4 regions of the Methylobacterium tardum genome follow, and region 1 is predicted to be linked to each of the others. Evidence: predicted binding sites of a transcription regulator. Region 1 holds the regulator's gene; each other region holds the start of a gene.
The links. The regulator PhoB, encoded in region 1, activates phosphate uptake and scavenging genes when phosphate is short. The targets are predictions, from matches to a motif close to TGTCATNNANCTGTCAT.
Positions count from the first base shown of each region.

Region 2: the regulator PhoB is predicted to act here: its motif matches at 1,971-1,987, upstream of phnF (phosphonate metabolism transcriptional regulator PhnF).
Region 3: the regulator PhoB is predicted to act here: its motif matches at 2,274-2,290, upstream of M6G65_RS05785 (YdcH family protein).
Region 4: the regulator PhoB is predicted to act here: its motif matches at 1,188-1,204, upstream of M6G65_RS24635 (Orn/Lys/Arg family decarboxylase).

Region 1 covers NZ_CP097484.1:499,312-503,580, reverse strand. Annotated here, with positions in the region: gene M6G65_RS02375 (aminopeptidase P family protein) at 1-180, shown strand, start outside; gene M6G65_RS02370 (protein-disulfide reductase DsbD family protein) at 301-2,469, shown strand; gene phoB (phosphate regulon transcriptional regulator PhoB) at 2,646-3,341, opposite strand; gene phoU (phosphate signaling complex protein PhoU) at 3,529-4,248, opposite strand.
Region 2 covers NZ_CP097484.1:5,849,790-5,854,058, reverse strand. Annotated here, with positions in the region: gene M6G65_RS27970 (carbon-phosphorus lyase complex subunit) at 1-846, opposite strand, end outside; gene phnH (phosphonate C-P lyase system protein PhnH) at 850-1,437, opposite strand; gene phnG (phosphonate C-P lyase system protein PhnG) at 1,440-1,850, opposite strand; gene phnF (phosphonate metabolism transcriptional regulator PhnF) at 1,990-2,733, shown strand; gene phnE (phosphonate ABC transporter, permease protein PhnE) at 2,851-3,720, opposite strand; gene phnE (phosphonate ABC transporter, permease protein PhnE) at 3,717-4,269, opposite strand, start outside.
Region 3 covers NZ_CP097484.1:1,200,050-1,204,318, reverse strand. Annotated here, with positions in the region: gene M6G65_RS05790 (propionyl-CoA synthetase) at 1-1,876, opposite strand, end outside; gene M6G65_RS05785 (YdcH family protein) at 2,078-2,260, opposite strand; gene M6G65_RS05780 (YdcH family protein) at 2,434-2,652, shown strand; gene purE (5-(carboxyamino)imidazole ribonucleotide mutase) at 2,731-3,228, shown strand; gene M6G65_RS05770 (5-(carboxyamino)imidazole ribonucleotide synthase) at 3,225-4,269, shown strand, end outside.
Region 4 covers NZ_CP097484.1:5,149,951-5,154,219, forward strand. Annotated here, with positions in the region: gene M6G65_RS24625 (hydroxyacid dehydrogenase) at 1-34, shown strand, start outside; gene M6G65_RS24630 (LamB/YcsF family protein) at 54-827, shown strand; gene M6G65_RS24635 (Orn/Lys/Arg family decarboxylase) at 1,253-3,598, shown strand; gene M6G65_RS24640 (GNAT family N-acetyltransferase) at 3,598-4,176, shown strand.

The DNA.
Region 1 (4,269 bases):
TTCGAGACCCTGACGCTTGCCCCTTACGACCGGCGGCTGATCGAGCCGGCTCTCGCCGACCCGGGAGAGCGCGCCTGGATCGACGCCTATCATGCGCGGGTCCGCGAGACCCTGGCGCCCGGCCTCGACGCCGAGGCGTGCGCCTGGCTGGAGCGTGCCACTGCGCCGCTCCCGGCCTGACGTCGCGGCCTGCCGCCACAAGCGCCTTCCGTGCTAAGCGGTTCGGATACGGAATAGCCCGCGCCGGGCCGGACATCGCCGCGCGTGAAACCGCGCCGGCCCTGCGCGCGAAGGAACAGCATGATCCGTCGCCTCGCCTTCCTGATCCTGGCTCTGGCCGCAGGCCTCTCGGCCGCGGCGGCGCAGGGTCTGCAATCGAGCTTCCGCACGCCGCCGGACCTTGTGCGGTCGAGCCTGGTGGCCGAGCCTGTCGCGGTGGCGGGTGCGCAGCCGTTCACCCTCGCCGTGCGCATGGAGGTGAAGCCCGGCTGGCACGTCTACTGGCGCAATCCGGGCGATTCCGGCCTGCCGCCGGAGGTGACCTGGACCCTGCCGGCGGGGTTCAACGCCGGGGCGCTCCGGTGGCCGGCGCCGGAGCGCATCCCGATCGCCACGCTGATGAACTACGGCTACGAGGGCGAGGTCACGCTCCTAGTGCCGGTCACCCCGCCGCCGAGCCTCGATCCGGCCGACCCGGTGCAAATCCGGGCGAAGCTCACCTATCTCGTCTGCGAGACCGAGTGCGTGCCGGGCTCCGCCGACCTCGCGCTGACGCTGCCGGTGGCCGAGCCCCGGCCCGATCCGGACAACGCCGCCCTGTTCGCCCGCGCCCGGGCCGCCCTGCCCGTCCCGCCGCTCTGGCCGCTGCATCTCGCAAGTCAGGGCGACACGCTGCGGCTCGATTTCGCGGCAATGGGCCTCAAGCCGGATTCGGTCCGGAACGCCGCGTTCTTCCCCTATTCCGAGACGGCGATCGACAACGCCGCCGCGCAGGTGATGTCGGTCGATGAGACCGGCCTGCATCTCACCCTCGCCCGCAGCAGCCCGACCGAGCCGGCGCCCGCCGCGCTGCCGGGCGTGCTCACTCTCGAGGAGGTCACTGAGGCCGGTCCCCGCCGGCTCGCCTTCGCGTATGGCGACGAGCCGGTCCTGCCGACGGCGGCTCCGGCCATCACGCCGGAAGCGCCCGCGGCACGGGCGATCGCGCCCGATGTCGACGCGCTGACGCTCGCGACCGCGGCGGCCTTCGCGTTCCTCGGCGGCCTGATCCTCAACCTGATGCCGTGCGTCTTCCCGGTCCTGTCGATCAAGGTTCTCGGCCTGATCCGGCATGCCGGCGAGAGCCCCGGTCGCCTCCGCCTCCACGGCCTGGCCTACACCGCCGGCGTGCTGGCGAGCTTCCTGGGCCTCGCAGCGCTGCTGATCGCCCTGAAGGGCGGCGGGGCGGCGATCGGCTGGGGCTTTCAGCTGCAATCGCCGATCGTGGTGGCGGGGCTGGCCTATCTGCTGTTCGCGATGGGCCTCAGCCTGTCGGGGGTCGTCCATGTCGGCGGCCGGCTTGCCGGCCTCGGCGACGGCCTCGCCCGGCGCGCGGGCCTGAGCGGCTCGTTCTTCACGGGCGTGCTCGCGACGCTCGTGGCCACGCCCTGCACGGCGCCGTTTATGGGCTCGGCGGTGGGCTTCGCGCTGACCCAGAGCGCCGGCGTGGCGCTCGCGGTATTCGCGAGCCTCGGCCTCGGCCTCGCCCTGCCCTTCCTGGCGCTGACCCTCTGGCCGCCGGCCCTGCGGGCGCTGCCGCGGCCCGGCGCCTGGATGGAGGTCCTCAAGCAGATCCTGGCCTTCCCGGTCTACGCGACGGTGGCGTGGCTGGTCTGGGTGCTGGCGCAGCAGGTCGATCCGCGCGGGCTGCTGGCGGCGCTGATCGGGCTGGTTCTGGTCGGCTTCGCCGCCTGGGCCTGGGAGCGTGGACGCGCCGCCGCGCCCCGCACCGGTCGAATCGCCCAGGCCGCCGCAATCCTGGCGATCGTCACCGTCGCGGCGCTCGCCGTGACCCTCCCGCAGCAGCGCACGCTCCCGTCGGCGCAGGCTGCTGCCGACGGGATCGTGCCGTTCACGCAGGCGCGCCTCGACGCGCTGGTGAGCGCCCGCCGCCCGGTCTTCATCGATATGACGGCGGCGTGGTGCATCACCTGCGCGGTGAACGAGGCGACCTCGCTCAACACCAAGGCCGTGCGGGCGGCGATGGCGGAGCGCGGCGTGACCTACATGAAGGGCGATTGGACCAACCAGAATCCCGAGATCACCCGCCTGCTGGAGAAGTACGGGCGCAGCGGCGTACCGCTCTACCTGCTCTATGCCGGGACCGGGGAGCCCCAGGTGCTGCCGCAGATCCTGACTGAGGGAACGGTTCTGGCGGCGCTGGATGCGGTCCCGGCCTCGTCCGGCCGGAGTGCTGCGCTGGCCCGCTGAGCCTTTCTGGGATCCGAGCCCCTAATGCATCAACGCGCGGTCGCCGTCTTTGCGAGCGGAGCGAAGCAATCCAGCAGCGCCACGCCGACCGGCCGCGCGCCGCTCCGGTACACGTCGATGCGCGCGACGACAGTGCGCCGGACCGAAGTTCGTTTCGGAGAGCCCGTGCGGCCGCCTCACGCCTCCAGCGAGAAGGTCTCGCCGAAGGCGTAGCCCGAGCCGCGGACCGTGCGAATCGGATCGGCCTGGCGCGGGCCGTTCAGCGCCTTGCGCAGGCGCCCGACATGCACGTCCACGGTGCGCTCGCCGATGTAGACGTCATGGCCCCAGACCCCGTCGAGGAGCTGCTCGCGGGAGAAGACCCGGCCCGGGGCCAGCATCAGGAATTCCAGCAGCCGGAACTCGGTCGGGCCGAGATGCAGCTCCTCGCCGCCGCGGCGGACGCGGTGGCCGGTCCGGTCGAGTTCGAGATCGCCGGCGGCCAGCCGATCCGAGCTGTGGGCAGGCTTGGCCCGGCGCAGCAGCGCGCGGATCCGGGCCAGCAGCTCCGGCACGGAGAACGGCTTGACGATGTAGTCGTCGGCGCCCGTGCCGAGACCGCGGATCCGGTCGCCCTCCTCGCCGCGGGCAGTGAGCATGATCACCGGCAGCCGCTCGGTCTCCCGGCGCGCCCGGATCCGGCGGCAGAGCTCGATCCCCGAGAGGCCGGGCAGCATCCAGTCGAGCAGGACGAGATCGGGAATCCGCTCGGCCAGGAGCAGCTCCGCATCGTCGCCGCGGGCCGCCGAGTCGGCGAGGAAGCCCTCGGCCTCAAGGTTGTAGCGCAGCAGCGTGGTCAGCGCCTCCTCGTCCTCGACGATCAGGACTTGCATGCTCACGTTCGAAGACCCGTTCCCGAGGCGGCGCCACACGGCCTGCCGACACCCCGACGCGCATCGGAGCGGACTGCAGGCGGAGGGTGCGGGAGGCGCCGCTCAGCCTCAACCCGCACCCTCCGATTTTCCGACCGCGCCCCACAGGAGAGCGCGCAGGCCGGCGCGTGAAATCAGGCCGGCCCGCCTACGGAGCCTGCACCCCGTCCACGGTCGCGTAGTTCGACGCGTCGTTCTTCGGCCGGTCGCCCGCCAGCGTCTCGCCGGTGGCGAGGTAGTGGATCGTCTCGGCGATGTTGGTGGTGTGGTCGCCGATCCGCTCGACGTTCTTGGCGCAGAACAGCAGATGCGTGCAGAACGAGATGTTGCGCGGATCCTCCATCATGTAGGTCAGGAGTTCGCGGAACAGGGAATTGTACAGGGCGTCGATCTCGCCGTCGCGCTCCCAGACATCGTGGGCCGCCCGGACGTCGCGGCTCGCGTAGGCGTCGAGCACGTCCTTGAGCTGTCCCTCGGCGAGGTCGCTCATGTGGCGGACACCGAGCACGATCTTCTGGGCCGGCGCCTGGTCGGAGATCGCCACCACCCGCTTTGCGACGTTCTTGGCGAGGTCGCCGATCCGCTCGAGATCGCCTGAGACGCGAATGGCCGAGATGGTCTCGCGCAGGTCGATCGCCAGGGGCTGGCGCCGGGCGATCAGCAGGACCGCGCGCTCCTCGATATCCCGCTGCAGCGCGTCGAGCCGCTTGTCGGCGAGGATCACCGCCTGGGCGAGCGTGTCGTCCCGGCGCACGAGAGCGTCGGTCGCCTCCGCGGTCATCTTCTCGGCGACGCCGCCCATCTCCGAGATCGAGCGACGCAGGTTCTCCAGGTCGGTGTCGTAGGAGGTGACGATATGGCCGGGCATGGCGGATCCTTCGATGGGGTC
Region 2 (4,269 bases), 1.5 Mb from region 1:
CTGCCCGAAGCTCAGCCCGTAGCCGCGGGTGAACTGGGGCGGCGCCGCGCGCGAGCCCTTGAACTGGTTGACCATCTGGCACTCGGTGAGCCGCACCCGGCCGAGCGGCACCGCGAAGCCCAGCTCCTCGGGCACGAACTCGACCGCGACCTCGCCGACCCGGATCTCGCCCACGAACGGGTGGGTGCGGCCGTAGCCGCGCTGGGTCGAGTAGCCGAGGCTCAGGATGAAGCCCTCGTCGCCCCGCGCCAGCGCCTGGAGCCGCAGCGCCCGGTCGGCCGGGTAATCCACCGGCTCGCGGGTGAGGTCACCCGCGGGCGCGCCGTCATCCGGGGGCGAGGGCTCGATCAGGCCGTCCTGCGCCAGCAGGTCGGTGACCCGCGGGCAGGTGCCGGCATCGGCCCGCGGCTCGGCCTCGGCCGCGGGCTCGACATCCGCCTCGGCGGCCAGGGCGAAGTCGATCAGCCGGTGGGTGTAGTCGAAGGTCGGCCCGAGCACCTGGCCGCCCGGAAGATCCTTGAAGGTGGCGGAGATCCGGCGCTCCACCGCCATCGCGCCGGTCTCCAGCGGCACGGAGGCGCCGAACCGGGGCAGCGTCGTCCGGTAGGCGCGGACCAGGAACACCGCCTCGACCACGTCGCCGCGGGCCTGCTTGAGGGCCAGAGCCGCGAGGTCGGGATCGTAGAGCGAGCCCTCGGTCATCACCCGGTCGACCAGCAGCGCCATCTGCGCGCGGATCTGCGCGACGGACAGTTCCGGCACGGCCGGGTCGCCGCGGCGCGCTTCGGCGAGGAGCCGGTGGGCATTGTCGATGGCGGCCTCGCCGCCCTTCACGGCCACGTACATGGCTCAAGCCTCCGTCACGACGGTGGAGCGCGGCAGGCCGGCGACCTGGCCCGGAGCGGTGAGGATCAGGTCGACGCCGAGGGGAAAGTCGGCGCGGTTCTCGGCGAGCTGGCCGACGAAGCCGGCCGGCAGGGGCGTCAGAGCCATGCGGGCGCTCCCCGCGATGCCGGGACCGGTCAGGTGCAGCCCCGCCCCCGACGTGATGGCGTCGAGGGCGAGAATCAGGGTGGTCGAGGTGTCGGGATAGGCCGGCGTACCCGGCGCGAAGCGGCCGAGCGGCGGGCAACGCGCGGGCTCGCGGACCAGCGCGAAGGCGGCCCGGGCCGGGTCGTCGGTGAGCGGCGCTCCGGTGTGGAAGCGCAGATACGCGGCGACCTCCGGCGCGTCGGCGAGGGCGGCGTCGAGCCAGACCGGCGTGTCGGCGTCGGTCAGCGCCAGGGCGACGGCGGCGAGTTCCGGCGTCAGCGGCGCGGGCGGCGTGAGGCCGGCGTCGAGCGGCCGGATTCGGCCGGGCCGGGCGAGCGCGTCCATCACTGCGCGGAACGCCGCCTGCGCATCGTGGACGGGATCGGCGAAGCCGGGTGCGAGCATGCTCAATCCTCCCCGCGGGCGAGGGTCAGGAAGTCGACCCGGGTCGCGGCCGTGCGCCGGGCCGCCTGCGCGCGGGACGCCTCGACCCGCCGGGCGGCAGGCTCCAGGGCCGCCTCGACCCGGGCGCGCCGGGCCGGGTCCTGCCAGAGGGCATCGAGGATCGCGGCGAGCCGCGCCTTCGTGCGGTCGCGACCGAGATGGTAGGCAAAGCCGGCCGGGCCGTCCGCGAGGCGGATCGCGGCCCGGGTCACGCTGACCTCGCCGAGATTGAACGGGCGCCCGTCGCCGCCGATCCGGCCGGTCGCCATCACCAGGCCGGTCTCGGGCGGCCGCAGATCCGCGCTGGCCGGGCTGTCGAGCGCCGACAGGGCCGCCTCCAGATCGGCGCGGCTCGCCTCGGCGCAGAGCGCCATCACGGCCCGGCGCGCCGCGCCATCGCCGCCGGATTCCGGATCCCTCGGGTTCGTCGTCACCGCGACTCCCTCCATCGCTCGGTTGTATAGGTGTATAGACAACTGGCGTGCCGGCCACAAATGAAGTTTGGATGACAGGATGGATGCGCAGGCGCAGGCACCCGGCCTTGTCCGGGGCGAGGGACTGACGGCGTGGCGGCAGATCGCCGACGCCCTGACGGCCGAGATCGCGGCAGGCGGTTACGCGCCGGGCCAGAAGCTGCCCCCGGAGGCCGTCCTGGCGACGCGGTTCGCGGTGAACCGGCACACGGTGCGGCGGGCGCTGGCCGCCCTCGCCGAGGGCGGCCTCGTCCGCGCCAGCCAAGGCCGGGGCACCTTCGTGGAGGAGGCGCCCCTCGCCTACCCGATCGGGCCGCGCACCCGCTTCTCCGAGATCGTCGCCGGGGCGGGCCGCGAGGCCTGGGGTGACCTGATCGGCGCGACCACGCGGCCGGCCGGGCCCGAGCAGGCGGCGGCGCTCGCCCTCGCCCCCGGCGCGCCCATTCTGGAACTGCAGACCGTCCACCGGGCCGACGACGCGCCGCTCTCGACCGCGCTGACCTGGCTGCCGCTGCCGCGCTTCGCCGGCTTCGGCGAGGCCTATGCCGCGCGCGGCTCGATCACCCGGGCCTTCGCGGCCTGCGGCGTCCCCGACTACACCCGGCTCTCGACACGCGTCCGCGCCCGCCCGGCCGATGCCGAGGAGGCGCGGCGGCTCGACATCGCGCCGGGGCGGGTCGTCCTCGTGGTGTCGAGCGTCAATGTCGATCCCGCGGGCGTGCCGATCCAGGCGAACCGGACCCTGTTCGCCGCCGACCGGGTGGAGCTGGTAATCGGGGGGTGAACAGACTTGGACAAGGCCTGGATGCGGCGGCGGGTCAGAATTGCCCGCCTCCGGCGTGCCCCATCCGGGTCCGGGCTCGCCTGCGGCGCCCCGGAATGACGTCACCCGGCCAGACTTTCAGCGCGCCGCCGGCCCGATGATCGCCCGGCGCAGGCGGGTCGAGACCCAGTCGATCGCCGCCACGGTGACGAGGATCATCAGCACCAGGAAGGCGACCTGCTGCAGTTCCAGCACGCGGATCAGCTCGGTGAGGTACTGGCCGATGCCGCCGGCGCCGACGATGCCGATGATCGTGGCCGAGCGGGTGTTCGACTCGAAGAAGTACAGCACCTGGCTCGCCAGAACCGGCAGAACCCCGGGGATCAGCCCGAAGCGGATGCGGTGGAGGGCCGAGCCGCCCGAGGCGACGACGCCCTCGCCGGCGCGGCGGTCGCAGGTCTCGATCGCCTCGGAGAACAGCTTGCCCAGCGCGCCCACGTCCGAGCAGGCGATGGCCAGCAGGCCGGCGAAGGGGCCGAGCCCGACGACGTTGATCCAGATCAGCGCCCAGATCAGCACGTCCACGGAGCGCAGGATGTCGAGGCCGCGCCGGACCGCGAACCGGGCGAACGGGTTCGGCACGACGTTCCGGGCGGCCAGGAACGCCACCGGGAAGGCCAGCATCGCCGCCGTGAGCGTGCCGAGGAACGCGATGCCCAGCGTCTCGCCGAGCGCGTGCAGGAAGGTCCAGAGATGGCCCTCCGGGGATGGCGGCAGCATCAGCACCGCGAAGGTGCCGAGCCGCCCAAGCCCGTGGAGGATCCGCGCCACCGACATGTCGAGCCGCCAGCACGCCAGGGCGGTGAGACCCACCAGGACGCCGAGACCGACGACGAGGCGCGCCCGCGCCGCCCGGTCGGCGCGGAACTGCGCCGGGTAGCGGGCGCGCAGCCGGGCGAGGTCGGCCCGGGCCGCCGCCCGCAGGGCTCCGGTGCGGGGCGGGCTCATCGGACAGTCTCCGGGCCGATCAGCCGGTGGCGGACCCGCTCGGTGGCGAGGTCGATGCAGAACACCGTCAGGATGATCAGCACGAGGATCGCGCTCACGTCCGCGTAGTAGAAGTTGCGGATTGCGGCCAGGAACTCCTGGCCGATCCCCCCTGCCCCGACGAAGCCCAGCACCGCCGCCCCGCGCACGTTGATCTCGAAGCGCAGCAGCCCGTAGGAGGCGAAGTTCGACAGCACCTGCGGCAGCACCGCGAAGCGCACGGTCTCGACCCAGGAGGCGCCCGAGGCGGACAGGCCCTCGACGGGCCGCATGTCGATATTCTCGACCACCTCGGAGAACAGCTTGCCCAGCGCCCCCGTGGTGTGGATCGCGATGGCCAGCACGCCGACCATCGGTCCGAGGCCGAAGGCGATCACGAAGATCAGCGCGAACACCACGTCCGGGACGGTGCGGCAGACTTCCAGGAAGCGCTTGGCCAGGATCCGCAGCAGCCGCGACCGCACCAAGTTGGCGGCGGCGACGAAGCTGAGGGCGAAGCCCGCCAGCGCC
Region 3 (4,269 bases), 700 kb from region 1:
GGGCCGTGGCATCGTCGATCGTCGCCGGCATCGTCCAGGGCTCGTCGTCGGCGATGCGCTTCATGGTGGCCCGCAGGATCTTGCCCGAGCGGGTCTTGGGCAGCCGCGGTACGGTCAGCGCCAGCTTGAAGGCCGCCACCGGACCGATCTCGTCGCGCACCTTGGCGACGAGTTCCCGCTCGATCGCCTCGGTCGGCCGCGCGACGCCGGCCTTGAGCACCACGAACCCGCAGGGCACCTCGCCCTTCAGCGCGTCGCGGATGCCGATGACCGCGCATTCCGCCACGTCGGGATGGCCGGCCAGAACCGCCTCCATGCCGCCGGTGGACAGGCGGTGGCCCGCGACGTTGATGATGTCGTCGGTCCGGCCCAGGACCGTGATGTAGCCGTCCGCGTCGATCACCCCGGCATCCGAGGTGTCGTAATAGCCCGGAAAGGTGGCGAGGTAGCTCGACCGCATCCGTTCGTCCGAGCCCCACAGGGTCGGCAGGCAGCCGGGAGGCAGGGGCAGGCGGATCGCGATCGTGCCCATCGTGCCGGCCGGGACGGGCTTGCCGCCCTCGTCCAGCACCTCGACCCGGTAGCCCGGCATCGGCACGCAGGTGCTGCCGTGCTTCACCGGCAGGAGGCCGAGCCCGAGCGGGTTGCCGGCGATCGGCCATCCGGTCTCGGTCTGCCACCAATGGTCGATGACCGGCCGGTTCAGCACCCGCTCGGCCCAGGCGACTGAGTCGGGGTCGGCGCGCTCGCCGGCCAGGAACAGGCTGCGGAAGGCCGAGAGGTCGTAGGCGCCGATCCGGGCGCCCGCGGAATCCTCTTTCTTGATGGCGCGGAGCGCCGTCGGCGCCGTGAACAGGCAGGTCACGCCGTACTCGGCGGCGACCTGCCAGAAGGCGCCGGCATCGGGCGTGCCGACCGGCTTGCCCTCGTAGAGCACCGTCGTGCAGCCGTGCAGCAGCGGCGCGTAGACGATGTAGGAATGGCCCACCACCCAGCCGATGTCGGAGGCGCAGAAATAGGTCTCGCCGGGCTGGACGCCGTAGAGATTCGGCATCGACCAGGCGAGAGCGACGAGGTAGCCGCCGGTGTCGCGGACAACGCCCTTCGGCTTCCCCGTCGTGCCGGAGGTGTAGAGGATGTAGAGCGGGTCGGTGGCGGCGACCGGTGCGCAGGCCGCCCTCTGCCCCGCGTCCCGGGCGGCCGCGACGGTCTCGGCCCAGTCGCGGTCGCGCTCCGGCGTCAGGGCGGCCGCGCATTGCGGCCTCTGGAGGATCAGGCAGGCCTCCGGCTTGTGGCGCGAGGCCGCGATCGCCGCGTCGAGGAGGGGCTTGTAGGCGACCACCCGGTTCGGCTCGATGCCGCAGGAGGCGGCGAGCACCACCTTCGGCGCCGCATCCTCGATCCGCACCGCCAGCTCGTTGGCGGCGAAGCCGCCGAACACCACCGAATGGACCGCGCCGAGCCGGGCGCAGGCCAGCATGCCGAACAGCGCCTCGGGTACCATCGGCATGTAAAGGATCACCCGGTCGCCCCGGCCGACGCCGAGCCCGGCCAGCACGGCGGCCAGAACCGCCACCTCGTCGCGCAATTCCCGGTACGTGATGCTGCGCTTGGTGCCAGTGACGGGGGAATCGTAGCGGATCGCCACCTGCTCCGCCCGCGCCCCCTCGGCGTGACGGTCGACCGCGTTGTGGCAGGCGTTCAGCGTGCCGTCCGGGAACCAGCGGCCGTAGGGCCCCGAATCCGGTGCGAAGGCCCGCTCCGGCGCGCGCACCCAGTCGAGCGACCGGGCCGCGCCGAGCCAGAACCTCTCCGGATCGCGGCGGGCCGATTCGTAGATCTCCGGGTAGCGGCCCGGAAGGCTGGCGTTCGTCATCGCTTCGGCGTTTCCTCGCGGACCGCTCTCCGGCGGCCGGCTTAGAGTAGCCCATTCTCGCGCGCGGGGAGAGTGGGCCTCGCCCCCGCGCGGCGGCGTGCGCGCCACAAGAAAGCCGCCGCACCGGGAGGTCCGATGCGGCGGCTTCTATCATACGGGGTGTGCTATCTCGGGTGAGGTGTCAGGCCTCAGTGCCAGGCCTCAGTGCAACGTGTCGTTGCCCGCTTGCAGCCTGTTGATCTCGTCCTTGAGAAGGAGTTTCCGTCGCTTCAGCTCGGCGATGTGGAGGTCGTTCGCCGAAGGCCTGTGGGTCGCTTCCTGAATCTCGCGCTCGAGGGCTTCGTGCTTCCGGGCGAGTTGGTTCAGATGCGTCTGCAGCGACATGAGCCGAATCTCCTGTCATCGTTTCGACACGTCGAGATTGGCACAGGATGCCGGACCTGTCGAAGCGTTTTCTGCTGCTAAGTCTCACGAATGCTTACCGCGCCGTCTTGTCCGGCGCCCGGGCGTGACGCATGCTCCCGAGCCATGAACGAACTTCGGGTCCGCGGGTGACAATGGCGGAAGAGTCGGGTGAGAGTGCGCAGTCGGATCTCCTGGGCGAGCTGGCCCGGCTGCGCGAGGAGCACCGGGACCTCGACAGCGCCATCGAGGCGCTGGAGCTCAGCGTCGCCGGGGACCAGCTCCAGATCCAGCGGCTGAAGAAGCGCAAGCTCACGCTGCGCGACCGCATCTTCCACATCGAGGACGCGCTGACGCCGGACATCATCGCCTGATGCCGGTGGACGCCGCCGCGCCCCGCCTTGCCGCGGGCCTGCGCCGCCTGTAAGCGCCCTCTTTTGCCGGGATCAACGATGGTGTCGCCTCCGGTCGCGATCATCATGGGCAGCCAGTCCGACTGGGCGACCATGCGGCATGCCGCCGAGACGCTCGACGCGCTCGGCGTGCCCTACGACGCGCGGATCGTGTCGGCCCACCGCACGCCCGACCGTCTCGTGGCCTTCGCCAAGGGCGCGGTCGCGGCCGGTCTCAAGGTCGTGATCGCCGGTGCGGGCGGCGCCGCACACCTGCCCGGAATGGCGGCGGCGATGACCCGGCTCCCGGTCTTCGGCGTGCCGGTGGAATCCAAGGCCCTGTCCGGCCAGGACAGCCTGCTCTCCATCGTCCAGATGCCCGCCGGCATCCCGGTGGGGACCCTGGCGATCGGTCGGGCCGGGGCCATCAACGCGGCCCTGCTCGCCGCGTCTGTCCTGGCGCTCTCTGACCCGCAGCTGGCGGAGCGACTCGACGCGTGGCGCGCGGCCCAGACCGCCTCGGTGGCCGAGCGGCCGGTGACGGAAGAGAACGCGTGACGGACAAGACCCTCGGCCCCGGCTCCACCCTCGGCATCGTCGGCGGAGGCCAGCTCGGGCGCATGATCGCGCTGGCCGCAGCCAATTACGGCCTCAAGGTCCACGTCTACGCGCCCGACCAGGACAGCCCCGCCTTCGATGTGGCCGCCCGCACCACCTGCGCGGCCTACGACGATGCCGAGGCGCTGGCCGCTTTCGCGCGCAGCGTCGACGTCGTCACCTACGAGTTCGAGAACATCCCGCACGCCACCGCCGACATCCTGGCCCGGCACGCCGCCCTGCACCCGAACGCGCGGGCGCTCTCGACCACGCAGGACCGCCTGTCCGAGAAGGAATTCATCAACGGTCTCGGCATCCCGACGGCGCCGTTCCGGGCGGTCGACACGCCCGACGACCTCGACCGCGCGATCGAGGTGATCGGCCTGCCGGCGGTGCTCAAGACCCGCCGCTTCGGCTACGACGGCAAGGGGCAGCGCATGCTGCGCGAGCGGGCCGAGGGCGACCGCAACGCCCTGTTCGCCGAGTTCGGCGGCGCGCCGCTGATCCTCGAAGGGTTCGTGCCGTTCGAGCGCGAGGTCTCGGTGGTCGGCGCCCGCGCCCGCGACGGCAGCTTCGCGGCGTTCGACCTATGCGAGAACGAGCATCGCGATCACATCCTCGCGTTGACCCGGGTCCCGGCTCCCGGCGTGTCGCCCGAGACGCGCCGCGCCGCCCTCGACATCGCCCAGCGCATCGCCGACGCGCTGGACTATGTCGGCGTGCTCGCCGTGGAGATGTTCCTGGTGCGGGAGGACGGTGCCGAGCGCCTCGTGGTCAACGAGATCGCGCCGCGGGTCCACAATTCCGGGCACTGGACCATCGAGGGGGCGCGGACCTCGCAATTCGCCCAGCATGTCCGCGCCGTCTGCGGCTGGCCGCTGGGCGACGCCGCCCGGGTGGGCGGCCTGCCGGTGGAGATGCGCAACCTCATCGGCGCCCAGGCCGACGACTGGCACGCCCTGCTGGCCGAGCCCGGCGCGCATCTGCACCTCTACGGCAAGG
Region 4 (4,269 bases), 2.2 Mb from region 1:
CCCGGATGTCTGGCCGCACCGGCGCGCCCTGTGACGCCGCCCGGAGCCCCGCGATGATCGTCGACCTGAACTGCGACATGGGCGAGGGCTTCGGCGTCTACCGCCTGGGCGACGATGCCGAGATGCTGACCATCGCCACCTCGGCCAACATCGCCTGCGGCTTCCACGCCGGCGACCCGCTCGTCATGCACGAGACCCTGCGGCGCGCCGCCGCGAACGGCGTCCAGGCCGGAGCGCATCCGGGCTTCCTCGATCTCTGGGGCTTCGGCCGGCGCCCGATCCACGGCGAGCGGCCGGCGGATGTCGAGAAGGCCGTGCTCTACCAAGTCGGCGCCCTGCTGGCGCTGGCGCAGGATGCGGGCTGCCCGGTGCGGCACGTGAAGACCCACGGGGCGCTCGGCAACATCGCCAACGAGGACGCCGATCTCGCCCTGGCGGTGGCCCGGGCGATCCGGACGCTGGACCGCGACCTGATCTTCGTGGTGATGCCCGGCCTGGAGACCGAGCGCGCCGGCGAGCGGCTAGGCCTGCCCCTGGTCCGCGAGGTCTACGCCGACCGGGCTTACGCGGATAACGGCAACCTCGTCTCGCGCAAGCTGCCCGGGGCGGTGCTGCATGCGCCCGACGCGGTGGCCGAGCGCGTCGTGCGGATGCTCGGCGACGGGGCGATCACCTGCGCGTCCGGCGCGCGGATCCCGACCCGGATCGACAGCGTCTGCGTCCACGGCGACACGCCGGGCGCCGTGGCGATGGCCGCGCGGCTGCGCGACGCGCTCGCCGCACAGGGCATCGCGCTCAGGCCCATGGCCGCGGTGATCGGCGCCTGAGGGGAAGCGATCGCGTCCTCCGGAGCCCCGCGACCGAAGCCGCATCACCACCGTCAAACCGGGCCCGCGCAGCGGAGCCCGGACCCGGAGGGATTCGCCTGCGGCGCCCCGGAAAGACAGTGAGGACCATCAGCCAGGCGTATCCCGATCGTGGCAGAGGAAATGTCCGACGCGCGTGACCTTTAGCCGGCGCAGCTGAGGGGACCCCACGCGCCATCCTCCGGCTGCGTTGCCGAGCCCAGGCGCGCGACGTCAGCAGCCCGCGCGGCGACGCTTCCGCAATCGCGGCCGCGCCGAAGCCGGCCGATGCGCATCCGGATCACGACCTTTCGTCCCGGGCCGGCCGCCACCACGGTCGCGTGTCATGCAATCGTCGCAGACGGGCCGGAAAGCCACGCGCTGCATCCGAGGCCAGAGAGGGCTCCATGGACTTCCACCGCCGCTTCACGGTCCTGATGTGCGCCCCGGCCTTCGACCCGGACGATCTCGAGGGCGCGCGCGTCAACCAGATCGTGGCGGCCGTGGAGCAGCGCGGCTTCGAGGTGGTGCGCGCCCGGCGCGTCGAGGACGCGGCCATCGCGGTCCAGACCGACGCGGCGGTCGGCTGCCTCGTGGTCGACTGGGGCAAGCGCGGCCTCGACGGCAAGGCCGCCGCCCTCATCGACATGATGCGCCGGCGCGGCCTGGAGATGCCGATCGTCATCATGGTCCGCCGCAAGCGGCTGGAGGACATCCCGGTCGAGCTCCTCGACTTCATCGACGGCTACATCTTCCTCGCCGAGGAGACGCCCGAATTCATCGCCCGCGGCCTCGTCAGCCGGGTCACGCAATACGCCGAGACCCTCAAGACGCCGTTCTTCGGCGCGCTGGTCGACTACGCCGAGAAGGGCAACCAGCTCTGGACCTGCCCGGGCCACAACGGCGGCATCTTCTACAACCGCTCGCCGATCGGCCGGATCTTCGCCGAGCATCTGGGCGAGGCGATCTTCCGCGACGACCTCGACAACTCGGTCCTCGACCTCGGCGACCTGCTGACCCACGAGGGCCCGGCGCTGAAGGCCCAGAAGGAGGCCGCCAAGATCTTCGGGGCGGAGAAGACCTACTTCGTCCTCAACGGCACCTCGGCCTCCAACAAGATCGTCCTGTCCTCCCTGGTGGCGGAGGACGACCTCGTCCTGTTCGACCGCAACAACCACAAGGCGGCCCACCACGGCGCCCTGTTCCTGGGCGGCGGCATCCCGATCTTCCTGGAGACCGACCGCAACGCCTACGGGCTGATCGGGCCGATCTTCCACGAGGCCCTGGACGAGACCCGGATCCGGGAGAAGATCCGCCGCAACCCGCTGGTGACCGACCCGGAGGCGTGGCGCCGGGAGCGGCCGTTCCGCGTCGCGGTGATCGAGCAGTGCACCTACGACGGCACGATCTACGACGCCCAGGAGGTCCTGGAGAAGATCGGCCACCTCTGCGACTACATCCTGTTCGACGAGGCCTGGGCGGGCTTCATGAAGTTCCACCCGCTCTACGCGCGGCGCTTCGCCATGGGGCTGACCGGGCTCGACGAGACCTCGCCCGGCATCGTCGCCACGCAATCAACCCACAAGCAGCTCGCGAGCTTCAGTCAGGCCTCGCAGATCCACACCCGGGACGGGCATATCCGCGGCCAGACCCGGCGGGTCGAGCACAAGCGGCTCAACGAGAGCTTTCTGGTCCACGCCTCCACGTCACCCTTCTATCCCCTGTTCGCCTCCCTCGACGTCGGCGCCCAGATGATGAAGGGGCGCTCCGGCATGATCCTGTGGGACGACACGATCCGGCTCGGGATCGAGTGGCGCAAGAAGGTCCGGGCGATCCGGCGCGAGTTCGAGGAGAACGAGCGCGACCCGGCGCGGCGCTGGTTCTTCGACCCCTTCGTGCCGGACGTGACGGTGAACGCCGACGGCGCCGAGGTGCCGTGGGAGAGCGTGCCGACCGACGAGCTCGCCGCCACGCCGCGCCACTGGGAGCTGAAGCCGGGCGCGCGCTGGCACGGCTTCAGCCACGTGGCGCCGGGCTACGCCATCACCGACCCGAACAAGCTCACCGTGCTGACCCCCGGCTTCGACCGCCACACGGGCGCCTACGCCCAGCACGGCGTGCCGGCGCCGATCGTGGCCCAGTACCTGCGTGAGAACCGGATCGTCGCCGAGAAGAACGACCTGAACTCGCTGCTCTTCCTGCTGACCCCGGGGGTCGAATCCTCCAAGGCCGGCACGCTGATCTCGGGCCTCGTCGCCTTCAAGCGGCTCCACGACGACAACGTCGCGCTGGAGGAGGCCATGCCGGAATTCGTCAACCGCCGGCCGAACCGCTACCGCGGCGTGCGCCTGCGCGACCTCTGCAACGAGCTCCACGCCTTCCACCGGGAGGCCGGCACCTCGACGCTGCAACGGCGGCAATTCGCCCCCGAGCACCTGCCCGAGATGGTGATCCCGCCCAAGCGCGCCGCCCAGCTGCTGACCCGCAACAAGGTCGATTACGTGCCGATCGCCGAGGCCGAGGGGCGGATCGCCACCACGCTGATGCTGGTCTACCCGCCGGGCATCGGCACGGTGCTGCCGGGCGAGCGCCTGGACGAGCGGGCCAAGCCCATGCTCGATTATTTCAAGATGTTCGAGGCCTCCGCCAACCTGTTCCCGGGCTTCGAGGCCGAGATCCAGGGCGTCTACCGCGAGGTCGACCCGGATGGGCGGATCCGCTTCCACACCTACGTGGCGCGAGAGGGGGCCTGATGGAGATCGAGGTCGAGACGCCCGGCCTAATCCCGGCCCGTGCCTGCCCCGACATCGTCATCCGCGCCTCCTCGGACGCCGATGTCGAGGCGATGGTGGCGATCTACGAGCACCACATCAGCCGGGGCGTCAGCGATGTCGGCGTCGGCGAGGAGGACCGGCTGCTCCCCGACGACCTGAAGCGGCGGCGCAAGACCATGCGCAAGAAGCGCCTGCCGCACCTCGTGGCCGAGCGGGACGGCGCGGTGGCGGGCTACGCCTACGCGGTGCCGTTCCGGAAGCGGCCGGCCTACCGCTACACGCTCAAGCACTCGATCTACGTGCATCCCGACCATCTCCATGCCGGGATCGGCCGGCGGCTGCTGCCGGCCCTGATCGAGGCCTGCGCGGCGGGCGGCTACCGCCAGATGATCGGCTACATCGACGCCGAGAACGCGGCCTCCCTGCGGCTCCACGAAGCCTGCGGGTTCGAGCGGGTCGGCTACCTGCGGGCGGTGGGCTTCAAGTACGGCCACTGGTCGGACAGCGTCATGGTCCAGCGGGCGCTGGGGACGGGGTCGGAGGACCGGCCGGGGTAGCGGGCCGGGACCAGGCGGCCTCCGACGGCGCGTCCCGACGCGCGGCCGTCGTTGCGAGCGGAGCGAAGCAATCCAGCAGCGCCGGGCTCCCCG